3 regions of the Sphingobium sp. LB126 genome follow, and region 1 is predicted to be linked to each of the others. Evidence: riboswitches for the same ligand, from Rfam matches in the RefSeq annotation. Region 1 holds a riboswitch; each other region holds the start of a gene.
What was found. Region 1 has a riboswitch for cobalamin ahead of CAF53_RS18410 (cobalamin biosynthesis protein CobG). Riboswitches for the same ligand answer to the same signal wherever they lie in the genome.
Positions count from the first base shown of each region.

Region 2: another riboswitch for cobalamin. It lies ahead of CAF53_RS09300 (TonB-dependent receptor); the one in region 1 lies ahead of CAF53_RS18410 (cobalamin biosynthesis protein CobG).
Region 3: another riboswitch for cobalamin. It lies ahead of CAF53_RS05990 (TonB-dependent receptor); the one in region 1 lies ahead of CAF53_RS18410 (cobalamin biosynthesis protein CobG).

Region 1 is NZ_NETV01000002.1:476,508-482,753, forward strand. Features, by position in the region: gene CAF53_RS18390 (cobalt-precorrin-6A reductase) at 1-450, shown strand, start outside; gene cobJ (precorrin-3B C(17)-methyltransferase) at 426-1,175, opposite strand; gene cobI (precorrin-2 C(20)-methyltransferase) at 1,172-1,891, opposite strand; gene CAF53_RS18405 (precorrin-8X methylmutase) at 1,888-2,517, opposite strand; gene CAF53_RS18410 (cobalamin biosynthesis protein CobG) at 2,517-3,581, opposite strand; cobalamin riboswitch at 3,757-3,979, opposite strand; gene bluB (5,6-dimethylbenzimidazole synthase) at 4,062-4,670, opposite strand; gene cobO (cob(I)yrinic acid a,c-diamide adenosyltransferase) at 4,688-5,293, opposite strand; gene cobN (cobaltochelatase subunit CobN) at 5,295-6,246, opposite strand, start outside.
Region 2 is NZ_NETV01000001.1:1,905,642-1,911,887, reverse strand. Features, by position in the region: gene ung (uracil-DNA glycosylase) at 1-215, shown strand, start outside; gene CAF53_RS09300 (TonB-dependent receptor) at 267-2,210, opposite strand; cobalamin riboswitch at 2,449-2,675, opposite strand; gene CAF53_RS09295 (hypothetical protein) at 2,722-2,988, shown strand; gene CAF53_RS09290 (MFS transporter) at 3,056-4,729, shown strand; gene CAF53_RS09285 (HlyD family secretion protein) at 4,726-5,871, shown strand; gene CAF53_RS09280 (efflux transporter outer membrane subunit) at 5,868-6,246, shown strand, end outside.
Region 3 is NZ_NETV01000001.1:1,221,640-1,227,885, reverse strand. Features, by position in the region: gene cobA (uroporphyrinogen-III C-methyltransferase) at 1-610, shown strand, start outside; gene CAF53_RS05995 (molybdenum cofactor guanylyltransferase) at 600-1,121, opposite strand; cobalamin riboswitch at 1,200-1,414, shown strand; gene CAF53_RS05990 (TonB-dependent receptor) at 1,584-3,413, shown strand; gene CAF53_RS05985 (ABC transporter substrate-binding protein) at 3,421-4,296, opposite strand; gene CAF53_RS05980 (iron ABC transporter permease) at 4,443-5,438, shown strand; gene CAF53_RS05975 (ABC transporter ATP-binding protein) at 5,432-6,211, shown strand; gene CAF53_RS05970 (penicillin-binding protein activator) at 6,215-6,246, opposite strand, start outside.

The DNA of each region.
Region 1 (6,246 bases):
GGCTGGGTCGCGGCGGAGGGGGACCGCTGGACCCATGTGGCCGATCTGGAGGGGGCCGTGGCGGCTCTCGCGGGACCTGGGCGGCGCGTGATGCTGGCTTTGGGGCGGATGCATGCCGATGCCTTCACCGTTCGGCCGCAGCATCATTATCTGCTGCGCTTCGTGGACGTGCCGGACGAATTGCCGGTCCTGCCGCGACATGATCTGGTCGTGGATCGCGGGCCGTTCACCGTCGAGGGCGACATGGCCCTGATGCGCGCGCATGGGATCGATCTGGTCATATCCAAAAATGCGGGCGGTAGCGGGGCGGAGGCGAAGCTGATCGCCGCACGGCGGCTGGGGCTGCCTGTCCTGATGATCGACAGGCCCCCTTGCCCCGTGGCGCGGATGACCCATGCGGTTGCGGACGTGCTGGACTGGCTGGATCATGCGGCCGAACGCGGGGTGTAGAGGATGGGCGGGCCGGACCGTTCGATCAGGCGGGTTCGGCTGGAACCGAGGATGACCATCGTGCGCATGTCGGCCATGTCCGGCCTGGCCTGCCCCAGGGGAAGGATGCGCAGATTTTCCTCCGGCGTGGAGACGGCGCGGGCGAAGAGTATCGGGCGGGTGTCGCCGCATTCTTCCCGCAGGATTTGGAGGGCGCGGGCGAAGCCGTCCGGGCGGGACCGCGAGCGCGGATTGTAGAAGGCCATGGCGAAATCCGCCTGCGCGGCGAGGCGTAGACGGCGTTCGATCAGCGACCACGGCTTCAGATTGTCGGACAGGTTGATGGCGCAGAAATCATGGCCGAGCGGCGCGCCCGCCCTTGCGGCGGCGGCGAACATGGCGGTGATGCCGGGGAGAACGCGGATGTCGAGGGCGCGCCACTCCTCCGGTCCCGCTTCGAGCGCTTCGAACAGGGCGGAGGCCATGGCGAAGACGCCAGGGTCGCCGGAGGATACGACCGCCACGCGCCTTCCCTGGGCGGCGAGGGTCAATGCATGGGCGGCGCGGTCCAGTTCGACGCGGTTGTCCGTGGCGTGGAGCGTCAGGCCGGGGCGCTGGGCGATGCGGGCGACATAGGGGATATAGCCGATGACGTCGGTCGCCTCCGCCAGCGCGTCCGATACTTCCGGCGTGACGAGCGCGGCCGCGCCGGGGCCGAGACCTGCTATGGCGATCCATCCGCTCATGGGCGGCGGCCCTGCCCATGGATCAACAGGATCGAGAAATAGGCGGTGACGCCGGCCGCTTCGGCCAGGGGCGTGATGCGCTGATCGGCCATGGTCGCATATTCGACCAGCCAGGCGCAGTCCTGTTTGCCGGCAGCCTCTACGGCGCGGCGGAGCTTGGGGAGGTTGCGGCCGATCTTCATCACGACCAGCGCATTGGTGTCGTGGATACGGCGGACCAGTTCCTCTTCGGGGAGGGTCGCCATCAGCACGGTCATCACATCGTCGCCCCAACTGATCGGCGCGCCGCTGGCGGTCCACGCGCCCGACATGCCGGTGATGCCGGGGACGATGCTGACCGGCGCGGCGAGGCGGCTGTGCAGGTGCATGAAGCTGCCGTAGAAGAAGGGGTCGCCTTCGCAGAGGACCACGACATCCTCACCGCTGGCGGATAGGCCGTCGAGATGCGCGGTGCAACCGGCGTAGAAGCTGGATAGAAGGTCGTTGTAGCGGGGGTCGGTCAGCGGGATTTCCGTCGTCACCGGATATTCCATCGGATATTCGACGACATCATGACGCAACATGCCCTCCACGGTCCGGCGGGCATGGCCGGATTTACCCTTCTTGCGGAAATAGGCAATGTGGCGGGCTTCGCGGATCAGGCGGTCGGCGCGGACGCTCATCAGGTCCTGCGCGCCGGGGCCGAGGCCGACGCCGTGGATGGTACCTTGGGTCATTCCGCCGGGCTCGCTATCGCATTGATCGCCGCGACCGTGATGGCGCTGCCGCCCAGGCGGCCCTCCACGATGCAGCAGGGAACGGTTCGGCTCCGCCAGAGCGCCTGTTTGGATTCCGCCGCCCCTACGAAGCCCACGGGGCAGCCGATGATCGCGGCGGGTCGCGGGCAGGCGGGATCTTCCAGCATGTTCAGCAGATGGAAAAGCGCCGTCGGGGCGTTGCCGATGGCGACCAGCGCGCCCGCAAGGTGCGGACGCCACAGTTCGAGCGCGGCGGCGGAGCGGGTGTTGGACATGCGTGCCGCCAGCACCGGAACCGCCGCATCGTTCAGGGTGCAGAGGATGGGATTGGCGGCGGGCAGGCGTTTGACGGTGATGCCTTCCGACACCATGCGTGCGTCGCAGAGGATCGGCGCGCCTGCCTCCAGCGCGGCGATGGCGGCAGGCGCGAAGCTGGGGGAAAAGCGGATATGCGGCGCAAGGGCGACCAGTCCTGCCGCATGGATCATGCGGACGGCGATGCGCTCCTCCTCTTTCGAGAAGTGGGCGAGATCGGCCTCCGCGCGGATGGTGCGGAAGGACTCGCGGTAGATGGCGGCGCCGTCGGTTTCGTAGCTATGGGGCATCAGGGGCTTCCGAAGAGGGCGAGTATCTGGTCGGGGGCGAGGTCCCTCTTTTCCGGGGGCGATCCGGCGCGGGCCTGGCGGGCGAGGTCGAAGCGGCCCTGTCGCCCGGTGAGGACGATTTGGGCGGGCCGGGGACGGGCGCAGCCCTTGGCGCAACCCGAAATATGGAGCGGGCCCTTCACATGGGGTGCGAGCCGGGCGGCAAGGGCGCGCGTGGCGACGCTGGCCTGCGGGCAGGCGGGAGCGCCGGGGCAGGCGTCGACGCGGAGCAGCGGGTCGGTGGCAGCGTGACCGGGGCTGGTCGTGCCGCCTTCGGCGATCAGGCCCCGCCACGGGGTGAGGCGCAAAGCGATGACGCCCGGCTGTCCGGCCAGTGCAGCGAGGCTGTCGGCATCGATCTGGCCGAAGGGGATGCCGTGAAAGGGACCGGGGGCCTGCGCCAGCAGCCGTTCGAGCGGACGGGAGGGGGCGGGTTCGGCGGCCGGGCCCGGGGGCAGCGGCGCCTGGTGCCGGGCCATGCGGCCGGAGGCGATGCCGCCGGTTTCCAGGAACCAGCGGACAAGCACGATCAGGTCTTGCGCGGCGGTCTGGACGCTGGTGGGCATGCCATGGGGGCGGCCCTCCGCGCGGAGCAGCAGCGTCCCGCCTTCGCTGCGTTCGAAGCGGAAATCGGCAGGGACGAAGCCTAGGGCGGGCGCCGGACCGGCGTCGATCGCGACCCCGATCTTGGGAGGCAGGTGGGGAAGATCGTCCAGACGAGAGAGCAGGGCCCGGGCGATGCTGTCCGTATCGTCGCCGGGGGACCAGTCGGGGGCGAGGAGGAAATTGCGGCGGGCTTCGCGGGCTGGATCGGGATCGGTCAGGCCGAGGGCGATGAGGTGCCGAAGCAACGGGCGATGGCTTTGTTTCGTCACGCCGCGGATTTGCAGCCCTGACCGGTTGGTGAGGTCGAGCAATCCATTGCCGTGACGGTGGGCGGCCTTTGCCATATCGATGGCCTGCGCGGCGGTCAGGCGGCCCAGCGGGGGACGCACCCGCACCAGCAGGCCGTCGCCCGCCATCATTGGGCGCCATGCCGTCGGACACCAGCCGCGAATGGCGGCGGCATGAGCGCTTGGCGCGTCTGGCACTGGACTTCACCTCCCACGTCGCAACGACGACTGGAGGATGCTTTCCACCAGCCGCTTATCCGTCGCTCGTGCGGAGAACCGAGCCGTGACCATCCCCTGGACCATGGCTAGAGCGACCCTTGCGTTCGGCAGGTCTCCTGGCTTGCGGGTCATAGCCTTGGCAGGGGCCTTCCCGGATTGCTCCAGTGGCTGGCCGTCCCGATCACGGGGCGTCCGTCCTTGCCTTGCTCGCCGCTCACAGTTGCAGGGACAGCCACGGATTAGGGAGTTTCCTCCCGCACCGCGTTCCCATTTAAGCCCCTTTCGGGGGCACCGACGCGATCGATGGAGCGGGCGCAGCCCGATCCGGATGCGGTTCATAAGCGCAGAGCGGTGGAAAGGGAAGTGGGCTTCTGCCCACCCACGGAAGGAGGATCAGCGCTTGACGATCGCGGAATGCCAGTCTGTGCGATGTTCCCAACCGCGCCGTTCGAGTTCCGGCGTCGCCTCCTCGCTCTGCGGATAGCCCAGGCACAGCAGGCCGAGGCAGCGCCAGTTTTCCGGAATGGCGAGCATCGCGTCCACCGTGGGCCGGTCCAGGATCGATACCCAGCCCATGCCGATGCCCCGCGTACGGGCGGCAAGCCAGATGGTATGGATCGCCATCACGCAGCTATAGCGCCGTGCTTCGGGCATGGTGATCGCGCCGAGGCGGTGGCCGGTTTCGGTCCCTTCGTCGCAATAGACGGCGAACAATATGGGCGCTTCACGCAGGCCGTGCAGTTTCAGGCTGCGGTAGAGCCTGTCTTCGTCGCCCTCATAGATGCTGCCAGCCTTGGCGATCTGGGCATCGACATGGGTGGCGAGTTGCTCGCGCAAGGCAGGGGTTTCGATCCGGACGAAACGCCACGGTTGGGACAGGCCGACCGAAGGGGCGCTGTGGGCGAGGGCAAGGAGCCGCTCCACCTCCCCCTCGTCCAGCGGATCGGTCAGGAAATGGCGCACGTCGCGGCGCAGGTGGACCAGTTCCTCGAAGGCGGCGATGTCGAAGGCGGTGCGGGTCAGAATTCGATTCCTGCCTGGGCCTTCACGCCGCTGCGGAAGGGATGTTTGACGAGGGTCATTTCGGTGACGAGATCGGCAGCCTCTATCAACGCATCGGGCGCGTTGCGGCCGGTGATGAGGACATGTTTCATGGCGCTTCTGGCGGTCACGGCTTCCAGCACCTCTTCGACCGGCAGATAGTCGTAACGCAGGACGATATTGAGTTCATCGGCAAGGACCATATCATAGGCCGGATCGGCAATCATCCGCTTTACCTCGTCCCACGCCTCGCGGGCGAGGGCGATGTCGCGGGTGCGGTCCTGCGTGTTCCAGGTGAAGCCTTCGCCCATGGGCTTGAATTCGACATTCTCCGGAAACGCGTCGAAGACGGTTTTTTCTCCGCTGGTCATGGCGCCCTTCACGAACTGGACGACGCCGACCTTTTTGCCATGGCCGATGGCGCGCACGACCATGCCGAGTGCGGCGGTCGTCTTGCCCTTGCCCTTGCCGGTGTGGACGATCAGCAGGCCCTTTTCCTGCGTCTTGGTCGCCATGATCTTGTCATGGGCGGCCTGTTTCTTCTTCATCTTCTCGGCATGTTGTTCGGGCGTGCGTTCGATCATGTCAGGCGTCCTTGAGTTGGGTGAGGAGCATGGCGGCGCTGTTCGACCGGGGTTTCCACAGGCGCCGGTCGAGCGCTTCATGGAGGCGGGCGGCGGTTTCGCGCAGGGCGGCGGGGTTAGCCTCCGCCATGAAGGCGCGGACGGTTTCGTCCTCGATGAAGGCGGCGTGGACGGCGTCGAAATGATGGTCCTTCACCGCATGGGTGGTGGCGGCGAAGGCGAAGAGATAATCGACCGAGGCGGCGATCTCGAACGCGCCCTTGTAACCGTGACGCATCATGCCCGCGATCCATTTGGGGTTGGTGACGCGGGCACGGACGATGCGGCCGATCTCATCCTCCAGCGTGCGGATGACGGGGCGTTCGGGGCGGCTGTGGTCGTTATGGTAGCTGAGCGGCTTCTTGCCCGAGAGATGCTCGACGGCGGCGGCGATCCCACCCTCGAACTGGTAATAATCGTCGCTGTCGAGCAGGTCATGCTCGCGATTGTCCTGATTCTGGATCAGGGCGTCGGCCTGGGTCAATCGTTGCGAAAAGGGACTGCGTTCGGCATCGCCCTCGGCCCCGCCGCCATAGGCATAGCTGCCCCAGTCGAGATAGACATTGGCCAGGTCGGCGCGGTCGTGCCAGATTTTCTCGTCGATCATCGCCTGTAGGCCCGCGCCATAGGCGCCGGGTTTCGAGCCGAAGATGCGGGCACCTGCGCGGCGCTGGGCGGTCTTTTCGGGCGTGCCTTCCGCGATCAGGGCGGCGGTTTCGGTGCGGTGGCGGGCGGCGGCGGGATTATCCTCCTCCGTTTCCTCCAGCGCCATGACGGCGCGGGCGGCGCTGTCGAGCAGGTCGATCTGCTCCGGGAAAGCGTCGCGGAAGGAACCCGAGACGCGGACGGTGACGTCGATGCGCGGGCGGTTCAGTTCGGCGATCTTCATGACCTCGAAGCCGATGACGCGGCCC
Region 2 (6,246 bases), on a different contig from region 1:
AGCCGGTCGTGTTCCTGCTGTGGGGCGCCTATGCGCAGCGGAAGGCGGATTTCGTCGACGGCAAGCGCCATCTGGTGCTGAAGGCGGCGCACCCCTCGCCGCTCTCCGCGCATAACGGCTTTCTGGGGTGCCGGCATTTCTCGCAAGCCAATGCCTTCCTTGAGGAGAAGGGGCGCGGGTCGATCGATTGGGGATTGCCCGAGGCCGTGGCCTGAAGCGGTAAGGTCAAGGTGATGGGCTCCTGCGCAGGCAGGAGCCCATCATGTCTAGAAATAGAGCTTCGCGCCCAATCTTAGCGTGCGCGGTTCCATCACCCGGCTGAGACGCCCTTCGACCGGCGCGCTGTCGAAAGCGGGAACATAGGATTCGTAATGATAGGCGATGTCCTTGTCCCGGCTGTCGAAGATGTTGAGCAACTCGCCGTAAAGCTCGATCCGCTTCCCCTTCCAGGCAGCGCGGGCGTTGACGACCGTGCTTCCCTTGTCCCGCATGCTGTTGTCCTCGATCAGCGGATAGGGGCCGAGATGGCGCAAGCGGATACTCGCTTCCCACGGGTCCAGGATGATCGCCGCGCCCGCCGACGCTGCGTTTTCGAAGGCGTTGGGAATGCGGTCGCCATTGTCGTAGCGCGAATGGCTGGCGGTATAGTTGCCGTCCAGCGCGAGCCAGGGGAACGGGCGCCAGAAGGCGACCAGTTCATAGCCGCGCCGCCTGCTCGCGCCGGTCGGCTCGACCGCGTTGCTGTCGCCCACGAAACGCAGTTCGCTGCCGACATCCAGCCACCAATAGGTCGCGGTGAACGAGAGGCTGCCAAGTTGGATGCGCCCGCCCAGTTCCTTGCCGGTGCCGCGCACCAGCACCGGGACGGGCGTTTCCACATTGACCGCGCCGCGCACGTCGTTGGAATGGAAGCCCCGGCCCCAATTGGCGTAGAATTCCAGATGCGGCGTGACCCGGTAGGCGACTGACGCCTTGGGCGAAAGGATGCCGTCATGGCCGCTGCCCGTGCCCAGCGCCTGCGCGGACGCATCGCCGGCGCGGACGCTGTAATGATAATAATCGCCGCGCAGCCCGCCGATCAGGCGAAGGCCGGGCAAGGGTTGCCAGTTCGCCTCACCATAGAGGGCGACCGACAGTTCCTCGACATGATAGCGGCCGAGCGAGAAGAGGAATTGCCGGTCGGCGCTGCGGTCGACGCCGACATTGCCGATATGGTCGAGGCGGTTTTCGGTGCCGATGCTGAGAGTGAACGTCGGGGCGACGGTCCAGTTCTTCGCTGCCGTGAAGCCAGTGATCCAGCGGCGGTCATATTGGCGGATCTGCGCGCTCGTGCCATCGGAATCGGCATAGGTGGGATTGCTGAACATCGACCAGTCGTAGAACTGGACATAGGCATTGGCGCGCCAGTCCGGCTGGGTGACGGCGATATTGCCGACGATCCGCGTGGTTTCGCCCCGCGCCGAGGCATCGGGCGAGCAGAATATATCCTTGCAGACCCAAGAGCCGATGATCCGTTCGGGAATCTGCTCGGTCGGGCGCCAGGTGCCGCGATAGGCGTGAAGGGTCGCGTCCAGTTCGCCCGCGCCAAGCGGCAGGCGATATTTGGCAAAGCCGCTATAGTGGCGCAGATGCTCCGCCTCTTCCCACGGACCGTCATAGCGCTTGGCCTGCGCCACCAGCGTCAGGGCGCCGGGGCCGACGCCCTCGATCGTGCCGCCCGCCGCCAGACGGCGTGAGCCGTAGGAGCCGGCTTCCGTGGCGATCCACGGCCGTGCAAAGCCGTCGATGGTGGTCATGGCGGCCGCGCCTGCCAGCGCGAAATCGCCGCCATCGGCGCGATAGGGGCCTTTACGGAAATCCTCGCGCGCGACGATCTCCGGGATCAAGCCGTTGAGGTCGAGATAGCCCTGGCCGTGACCGTGCGAGCGGAAATTCATCTGCACACCGTCGATATAAGTCGTGAAGTCCGATCCATGATCGAGGTTGAAGCCGCGCAGGAAATATTGATTGGCCTTGCCGCTGCCCGAATGTTGGGCAGCGACCAGGCCGGGCACCGCCTCGAGCAGTTCGGCGACGCGCAGCAGCGGACGCACGAGCAGGTCGGCGCCGCCGACGCTCCCCTCGCTCGCGGCATGGGCGACGCCGATCTTTTCCTCGCCCCGGCCGAAGACGACGATATTCGTTTCCGCCGCTTCCCCGGCAGCGGGCATCTGGGCCAGCACCGGCTGGGTGACGCCCGCGGCCATCAACAGGGCCATCAATCCAATTTTCAAAACACTATCCTCCGGCGTCAGCGACTGCCCGGGGGAGGCCTGCCGTCCAGGACGACCGGCGCGCGCGAACGGGCCGACGCCATCAGCGCCGCTCACGCGAACCGAAGCAGCCTCCACCGCTCGTTCGTCGCTCAGACGGAAAGATACCGTGCCGCGGCCATCCCCTGGACCAGGGCAAGAGCGACCAGACGCCGGCAGGTCTCCTGGCTCGCGGGTCATCGCTTGAAACATGGCCTTCCCAGGCCTCGCAGGATTTAGCGTCCGGCCCAGTGGCTGATCCTTTCCACCCGGAAAGGATCGATATGTCTCTCGCTCACCGCTTACAGTTGCAGGGACAGCCGGGGATTTACACCCCATTCCCTATTAAGCCCCTTTCGGGACACCGGCGCGATCGAGGGCGTTCATAGGTAAGCTTTGCGGCGATGGGAAGATGGGATAGAGGCGGCCCATGCATTTCGACGATCAACTCCACCGCTATTTCGGCATCCGCGACCTGGACGCGCTCACCCCCGATGCGCTGGCGGCAGGGCTGGAGCATATGCGCGTCGATTTCGGGCTGGAAACGGACAAGGCGCGGCGCTTCGCGCTGTGGTCGCTGATGTTCCTGCTGGGCGCGGCGCCCGATCTGGAGGATGCGTTCGAGGACCCTGCGGACCGTGACGCGGCGCGCGACTTCATGGAGATGATGGAACGGGCCGAAGACGGCGGGGACTAGACAGTCCGGACAAGAAGTGGAAACAATCGCCTGGCGGCTGGCTTCGTGCACAGCTTGAGGAGGCGGCTTGAGCGCAGCGGGAGCAACACCGGACTATCAGTTCGCGCCGCATGAACGGCCGATGATGCCGGGATCGCCTGCGACGCCCGATCACCCCACCCGTCGGCGCATCGGTTATTTCCTGATCGGTACGCTGCTGGGGCTGACGGGCGGCTTCATCAACGGGTTGCTGACCGCTAACCTGCCCCAGATACAGGGCGCGCTGGGCCTCACCACCGTCGAGGGCGGCTGGCTGACCGCCGCCTATTCGATGACCAATATCTGCATGAGCCTGCTGCTCATCAAATTCCGCCAGCAATTCGGCATACAGCGCTTCGCCCGCATGGTGCTGGCCGGATTCCTGGCGCTCAACCTGTCGCAGATCTTCGTACATAGTTACGGGTTCGAACTGATCGTGCGCGGGGCGAGCGGGATCGTGGCGAGCGGGTTGTCGACGCTCTGCCTGTTCTACATCATGCAGTCGATGCCGGCGGCCCAGCGGTTGGGCGGGATGGTGCTGGGCGTGGGCATGTCGCAGATCGCGCTACCGCTGGCGCGGGTGATATCCCCTGCCCTGCTGATCCATGGCGACGTGCAGAATCTGTTCCTGTTCGAACTGGGGCTGACGCTGCTGTGCCTGGCGGGCGTGTGGCTGCTGCGCCTGCCGCCGAGCGAGCGGATCGAGGCGTTCGAACCACTCGATTTCCTGACCTTCGCCCTGTTCGCGCCGGGCATGGCGCTGCTTTGCGCGGTGCTGGTGCAGGGGCGCATTCAATGGTGGACGACGCCCTGGCTGGGCTATGGTCTGGCGGGGTCGCTGCTGCTCGTGGGCGCGGCGCTGATGGTCGAACACAACCGCGCCAATCCGTTGCTCAACACCCGCTGGCTGGGCAGCGGAGCGATCATCCGCTTCGCCATCATCGCGGCCAGCATGCGCGTCCTGCTGTCGGAGCAGAATTACGGCGCCAGCGGGCTGTTGGCCGTGGTCGGCATGGGGCAGGATCAATTGGTCTCCTTCTATGTCGTGGTGACGCTGGCGACGGTCGGCGGACTGGTGGCAAGCCTGGTGACGCTGAACCCCACGGACTTGTTGCGGCCGGTCATGATCAGTTGCGGCCTGATCGCGGCGGCCGCCTTTCTGGACGTCGATGCCAGCAATCTCACCCGCCCGGCGCAACTTTACGGGACGCAGGCGATGATCGCCTTTGCCGCCATCTATTTCCTGGGCCCGGCGTTGATGGGCGGCATATTGCAGGCGCTGGCCAAGGGGCCGAGCCATATCGTGAGCTTTTCCGCGCTGTTCGGCATATCGCAGCAATTGGGCGGGATCGGCGGGGCGGCCTTGCTGGGCAGTTTCCAGATCATCCGCGAACGTTTTCATTCGGAAGTGCTGGCGCAGTCGATCCTGCCGACCGATCCGCAAGCGGCGCTGCGGCTGCAACAACTGGGGGGCGCCTATGCGCGGACGCTGGGCGACCCGGCGCTGCGGCAGGCGGAGGGCGGCGTGCTGCTGGGGCAGCAGGTCGCGCGGGAGGCGAATATCCTGGCGTTCAACGACGTGTTCCTGTTGGTGGGGGTGCTGGCCACGCTGGCCTTCCTCTATCTGCTGGCGCGGTGGAGCTATTTCAAATGGAAAGGGATCACGCCGCTGGGCAAGGAACTGGCGGCCTTGGCCGCGATGAGGAACAGGGCCGCATCATGACAGATACGCGACAGGACCGGCTGCAGGACCCGGTCGAGGTGCCGGACGAAGCACCCGCCGCCGAGCCGCCGAAAAGGGGATGGGCGCCGCCCAAAGCAGGGCGCAGGGTGACGATTCTGACGGTGGTCTTCATCGTCGTCGGCCTGTTGCTGATCCTCTATGCCTGGGGCCTGCCGCCCTTCTCCTCCATCGTGCAGACCACCGACAACGCCTATGTGCGCGGCCAGACCACGGTGATCGCGCCGCAGGTCAGCGGCTATGTGGTCGAGGTCGCCGTGCAGGATTATGAGCAGGTGCGGAAAGGACAGATACTCGCGCAGATCGACGACCGTATCTATCGCCAGCGGGTGGAACAGGCAAAGGCACAGGTCGCCGCGCAGATCGCCAATCTGGACAATAGCGAACAGAGCCAACGGTCGAGCGAGGCCCAGCTTGGCGGCCAGGATGCAAGCCTGGTCAATGCCAGGGCGCAACTGGCGCGGGCGCAGGCGGACATGCGGCGGGTGAACGATCTGGTCGGCGAAGGATCGGTGTCGTTCCGCGAGCGGGACCAGACATTGGCGGCGCTCAAACAGGCCGAGGCGGCGGTGTTGCAGGCGCAGGCGCAGCGCAGCGTGGCGCGGGAGCAGGTGCGGACCGTGACGGTCGGGCGCGGCGGGCTGCGCGCCGGGGTCGAGGCGGCGAAGGCGGCGCTCGAGCTGGCGGAGATCGACCTTGCCAACACCATCATCCGCGCGCCGCAGGACGGGCGGTTGGGTGAGGTCGGGGTGCGGCTGGGCCAATATGTGACGGCGGGGACGCAGCTCACCTTCCTGGTGCCGCCGGTCATCTGGGTGGCGGCCAATTACAAGGAGGCGCAGACCGCCCGCATGGCACCCGGCCAGCCGGCGCGTATGAGCGTCGATGCGCTGGGCAATGAGGAAATCAGGGGTCGGGTCGAAAGGCTGGCCCCGGCGGCGGGCAATGAGTTTCAGGTGATCAAGTCGGACAATGCCACCGGCAATTTCGTCAAGGTGCCGCAGCGCATCACGGTGCGGATCGCGGTGGATCGCGGCGATCCGCTCTATGCGCGGCTGCGGCCCGGCATGTCGGTGGAAGCCCGGATCGACACCAGCGGCGGGCCGGAGCCGCGGTCGCGATGAAGCGCCGGGGCGCATTTTTACTGGGACCGGCGCTGCTGGGCGGCTGCGTGCCGGCGCACCAGCCCGCGCCGCCGGAGGCTGCGGTGACGGCGCCCGGCGGCTGGCGCGGCGCATTGCCGGGAGCGGAACCGGTCGATGCGGCCTGGTGGCGGCGCTTCGGGGACCCCGCGCTGTCGCAGGTCGTCGAAACCGCGCTGGCGCATAATGTCGACATCGCCATTGCCGTCGCCCGGGTTCGCGAGGCGCGGGCGCAGGTGCAACTGGCCCGCGCCGCCCTTTTCCCCAGCCTCGATGCGAGCGGCGCCGCGTCGCACAGCCGCTCGGTGAACGCCTTCGGCACCGCGGCCGAGAGCAGCGCGGCCCAGCCGCTGGTGC
Region 3 (6,246 bases), on a different contig from region 1:
ACGGGTCAGCGTCGGCAAGCGCTCCGGCCGCCATTCGAAGGCGCAGGAGAGCATCAACGACCTGCTGCTGGCGGCGGCGAAGGCGGGCAAGCGCGTCGTGCGTCTGAAGGGCGGCGACCCCTCGGTCTTCGGCCGCTCGGCGGAGGAAATGGAGCATCTGGCCGCCGACGGCATCCGCTTCCACATCTGCCCCGGCATCACCACCGCCAGCGCGGCGGCGGCGAGCGGCCAAGCCTCGCTCACCCTGCGTGGCGTCGCGCGCGGGCTGACGCTGGTGACGGCGCATTGGAAGGCTGGCGAGCCGTTGAAGCTGGATTGGGCTTCGCTGGCCAGCGCGGGCAGCACGCTCGGCATCTATATGGGCCGCGCCGCCGCCGGAGAAATCAGCCGCTCGCTGATCGCCGCCGGGCGCGATCCCGAAACGCCGGTGATGGTGGCGGTCAATGTCTCGCTGCCTCATGAACGGCTGATCCGCGGCAAGCTCTCCGCGCTGGCCTTCCTGGTGCAAACGATCAGCGACGAACACCCGACCCTGCTGCTGATCGGCGAGGCGGTGGCATCCACCCATGTTCCGGCGGACATCGCGGCGGGCGTCGCCGTCAAGGCTTGAGGATCAACCTCTCCAGATCCTCGGGCCGGTTGATATTGGGCAGCACGAACTCCGGCCGCTCGACGATCCGCGCGCCGATCCGCTCCAGCCAGCCATAAATGGAGCGGTTATTCTCCTCGGCCAGATGCGCGTCCAGTTCTGCCGCCAATGAAACGGGCCAGAACCCCGCTAATTGCTGCCCTTTCAGGACCGCCGCGCCATCCCCGATCAACGCTTCCGCCAACCCTTCGGGATAGACCGGAACGTCGCACCCGGTCGTCAGCACCGCGCCATAGCCCCGCGCCGCCGCATGATGCAGCGCCGCGTTCAGCCCGCCCAGCGGCCCCATATCCGGCGCCGGGCGATCCGCCAGCCCGCCCTCGCGCCCGCAGATCACGACGCTTTCCACATGGGGAGCGATGGACGCCGCCGCATGGTCCAGCAAGGTCCGCCCGGCCAGCATCGCCTGCGCCTTGTCGCTACCGAAGCGGCTGGAGCGCCCTCCGGCCAGCACCGCGCCCAGCAATCGCATCCCGTCCCTCCTCAACCCGCTTGGCAGAAGCCCTGCTTTCCCTTATGGCGCGCGGCGCGGACGGGGCAAAGCCTCGACCGCAAAGAAGATCGCGCCGGTGCCCGAAAGGGCTGAAAACGGGAATGCGGTGCGGACGGGCAACCGTCCAATTCCGCGGCTGTCCCTGCAACTGTAAGCGGTGAGCGCGATGCACTTCGGTCGCAAGACCGGCCACTGGACGCCAAGTCCGGGAAGGCGTGCATCGCCGCATTGACCCGCGAGCCAGGAGACCTGCCGGCGCATGGTCGCTCTTGCCCTGGTCCAGGGGTTGGCCAAGGCACGGTGTTTTCCGTCTGAGCGACGAAGCGGCGCAGGGCCGCATCGGTGCGGGGGCGGACACTGGCGTCGGCTGTCCCCTGTCCCGACCGCGCGAGCGGATGCCCTGAGCCATGAAGTCGCAGCGACGCTCAGGGAAACATCATAATGTTGAAAGCCACCATCTCTCTCGCCGCGCTGCTCGCGGCCACGCCCGCCTTCGCGGCTGACGACGCGGATAATGACGCGATCATCGTCACCGCGCTCGGCATCGAACAGCCCCGCGACGAAGTCGGCCAGGCCGTCACCGTCATCGACGCCGACACCATCCGCACCCGCCAGAGCGTCAGCGTCGTCGATCTGCTCGCCACCACGCCGGGCGTCCGCTTCAACCGCAGCGGCAGCCTGGGCGGCGTGACCGGCGTGTCGCTACGCGGCGCGGAAACGACGCAGACGCTGGTGCTGATCGACGGGGTCAAGGTCAACGACACCAGCGGTATCGGCGACATGTATGATTTCGGCGGTCTGCTGACCGGCAATATCCAGCGGATCGAGATATTGCGCGGCTCCAACTCGATCGTCTACGGCAGCCAGGCGATCGGCGGCGTCGTCAACGTCATGACCGGCACGCCCGCCGCCGGTTTCGCGGGCAACGCCTCGGTCGATTACGGCTATCGCGATACATTGAACGCCAAGGCCGATATTTCGGGCAGCAGCGGCATCGCCTCGGGCGGCGTGGGCGTCGCCTATTTCAACACCGACGGCATTTCCGCCGCCGCCAACGGCACGGAAAAGGACGGATACGAGAATATCGCCGCCAACGCCAAGCTGAAGCTGGCCTTCACCGACACGCTCAGCCTCGACCTGCGCGGCTATTATATCCATACCGATCTGGACACCGACAATGGCGTGATCGACAGCACCGCCGACACCGCGAAATCGGATCAATATGTCGGCTATGCCGGCCTCAACCTCGCCCTGTTCGACGGCAGGCTCACCAATCGCGCGGCCGTCACCTGGTTCCGCATGGATCGCGACTATACGTCCGCGTTCGGGCCTTACGGCTATTCGGGCACCAATCTGCGCTTCGAATATGAAGGCGTCTATCAGCCGGTCGATCAGGCCAGGCTGATCTTCGGCTATGAACATGAGCGGCCGGATTATGACTTCTCCGGCTTCGGTTCGACCGAAAGCCACAAGGCCGATATCGACAGCGTCTATGCGCTCGCGGTCGTGAAGCCCTTTACTGGGCTCGCCGTCACCGGCGGCGTGCGGCATGACGATCACAGCCAGTTCGGCGGCGCGACGACCTTCGGCGCCAATGCGAACTACACGCCCAACAACGGCGCGACCAATTTCCGCGCCAGCTATGGCGAAGGGTTCAAGGCGCCCTCGCTCTACCAGCTTTACGGCACCGATGTCGGCAATGCCGGCCTGCGCCCGGAACGGTCGAAAAGCTATGATATCGGCTTCGACCAGCGGCTGGGCGGCGACCGGGCGATCCTTTCCGTCACGGCTTTCCGCCGCGTCACGAAGGACCAGATCAATTACGACTATTCGATCGGCCTCTATGGCGGGTACAACAATATCGACCGCACCCGCGCCAAGGGGGTGGAGGCGATGCTGACCCTGAAGCCGGTCGACGCGCTGACCGTCACGGCCGCCTACAGCTATGTCGATGCGCGCGACCGCGACACCGGCGCCCGGCTGCCGCGCCGCGCGGCCAATGCGGTCAGCGTCTCGGCGGATTATGTCTGGCCCTTCGGCCTCACGACCGGCGCGACCGTGACGATGGTGGGCGACAGCTTCAACGACGCGACCAACCTGGTCCGGCTGGACGGCTATGCCCTGGCCAATGTCCGGGCGTCCTTCCCGATCCTGGAGAATCTGGAAATCTACGGCCGCATCGACAATCTCACCGATGCGAAATATGCCACGGTCTATGGCTATGGCACTTATGGCCGCTCGGCCTATGGCGGCGTGCGTGTCCGCTTCTGACGGACACCTAACGGCGTGGCGCAGCGTTCACCTGCGCCACGCCTTTGTGCGCGGAGCCGTCGATCTGTGCCACGCCTTTATGCGTGACGCCGTCGATCTGCGCCACGATGGAGCGGACGGCCTCGACATAGGCGGGGCCGCCGCACACCGTCCACGCCTGCGGCACGCGGATGCGCGGGATCGCGCGCAGGATCGGATGGTGCAGCATTTCCGTCCCCTGATCGACGACCTGTTCGCTGCCGCTCTCGACGATCAGCCAGTCCGGCTGGGCCGCGATCATCTCTTCCAGCGAGACTTGCGAGAGCGCCGGTTTCCCCAACTTCCCCGCCAGATTCACCAGCCCCGCGCGCTTCATCATGTCGTCGACCAGCGTGCCCGTCCCGGTCATATAGCCGCGCCGCTGATAATAGGCCGCCACCCCGCCGCGCTTCGCCCGGGGCAGCGCTGCCAACTCGCGATTCATCTTCGCGATCATCGCCTCGCCCCGTTCGGGATGGCCGACCGCCGCCGCGACCTGCCGGATCTGCGCCAGGATCATGGCATAGCTGTCCGCGCTTGCCAGTCCCAAAGTTCGCCATTGTCCCGGAGGTGCGCCTACCACGCCCTCTCCGGAGGGAAAGCCGACCAGCAGATCGGGCCGGATCGCCAGCACTTCCTCGGCCGGGCGTTTCAGGGTCCGGAAGCCCCGCGCCTTGCCGACCGCCGCCGACACTTCCGGATCATGGCCATAGGGGCTGAGCGCCGCGATCTGCCCCGGATCGGCCAGCGCCAGCACATATTGATCGGCGCAGACGTTGAGCGACACGATCCGCTTGGGCGGCGTGGGTGCGGCGCCGGTCAGCGTAAGCGCGCAGAGCACCGTGGTGATTATTCTACGCCGCATGTCTTCTCTGATATTCGCTCCGATAGACCACCGTGCTCCTGCGAAGGCAGGAGCCCAGTTCAAACGGCGGGCCTGGACTCCTGCCTTCGCAGGAGCACGGAGCGCCGGAGGAGACGCTGTAGCAAGCATCGGGAGGCGCGCAAGCCATGAGCGCCCGCCGCCACCCGCTGCTGATCCCCGCGCTGATCGCGCTCGCCCTGATCGCCGCCCTCGGCTCCCTCACCCTCGGCGCCGTGCCGCTCTCTCCCCCGCGCATCCTCGCGGTCCTGACCGGCGGCGGCGATGCGATCGCCCGTGCCATCCTCCTCGACCTGCGCCTGCCGCGCATGCTGCTTGGCCTCATCGTCGGCGCCATGCTCGGCCTGTCGGGCGCTGCGCTTCAGGGCTATCTGCGCAACCCGCTGGCCGAACCTTCGGTACTGGGCGCATCCAATGCCGCGGCCCTCGGCGCCGTCTGCGCGCTCTATTTCGGATTGGCGCAGCTTCACCCGCTGGCGCTCCCCGCGCTCGCCATCGCGACCAGCCTGATCGGTATCGGCGCGCTGTTCCTGCTCGCCGGTCCCGCCGAAAGCCCGCTCACCCTGATCCTCGCGGGGATCGCCATCGCCACGCTGGCGGGGGCGGGGATCAGCCTGTCGCTCAACCTCTCGCCCAATCCCTTCGCGGCGATGGAGATCATGAGCTGGCTGATGGGGAGCCTCGAAAACCGCAGCTACGGCCATGTCTGGATCGCGCTCCCCTGCGTGGCGGTCGGCGCGGCGCTGCTGATCGCGGACGGGCGCACATTGGATGCGCTCACCCTGGGCGAGGATGGCGCGCAGGCGCTCGGCATCGATCTGCGGCGCGCGCGCCTGCGCCTGATGCTGGGCGTCGCGGTCGGGGTGGGCGGCGCGGTCGCGGTATCGGGCGCGATCGGCTTCGTCGGCCTGATCGTGCCGCATCTGGTGCGCCCGCTGACCGATCGTTCGCCCTCCGCGATCCTGCTGCCCTCGATGCTGGGCGGCGCGGCGCTGCTGACGCTGGCCGATATCGGCGTGCGGCTGATCCCCACCAGCAGCGAACTCAAGCTCGGCGTGCTGACCGCGCTGCTCGGCGTGCCCGTCTTCCTGATCCACCTGATGCGGGAGCGGCGGCTATGGTGACGATCCACGCGCAGGGCCTGTCCGTCCGCCTCGGCCGTCATCCGGCGGTGAACGGCATCGACCTTGATCTGGAACCGGGACGGCTTGTCGGCATCGTCGGTCCCAATGGCGCGGGCAAATCGACCCTGATCCGCGCCCTGCTAGGGCTGGTGAAGCGGGAGAACGGCTCCGTCCTGATCGACGGCATCGACAGCGCGCGTCTGACCCGGCGGGATGTTGCAAGGCGCATCGCCTATCTGCCGCAGGGCCAGACCCTGCACTGGCCGCTGGCGGTCGAACGGCTCGTGGCCCTCGGCCGGATGCCGCATCTCGGCCCCCTGTCGCGCCTGTCCGCGGAGGACGAGGCACAGATCGACGCGGCGCTGGCCCGCGCCGATGTGCTGCATCTGAAGGGCAGGGTGGCGACCGAACTCTCCGGCGGCGAGCGCGCCCGCGTGCTGCTCGCCCGCGCTCTGGCGGTCGGCGCTCCCGCCCTGATCGCCGATGAGCCGCTGGCCGCGCTCGATCCGGGGCATCAGATCGACGTGATGGACCTGCTCAAGGCCGAAGCGCAGGCCGGATCGCTGGTCGTCACCGTGCTGCACGATCTCGGCATGGCGGCGCGCTATTGCGACCGGCTGCTGCTGATGGATCGCGGGTCATTGGTGGCCGACGGCGCGCCGCTGGAGGTGCTGACGGAGGAAAATCTCGCCCGCGTCTACGGCATTTCCGCCCGCATCGAAACCGCGGGCGACCGGCCCCTGATCCTGCCCATGGGGCGGATCAGGGGCTGATCGTCATTCGGCAAAGGCCCGCGGCGCGGGCGCGA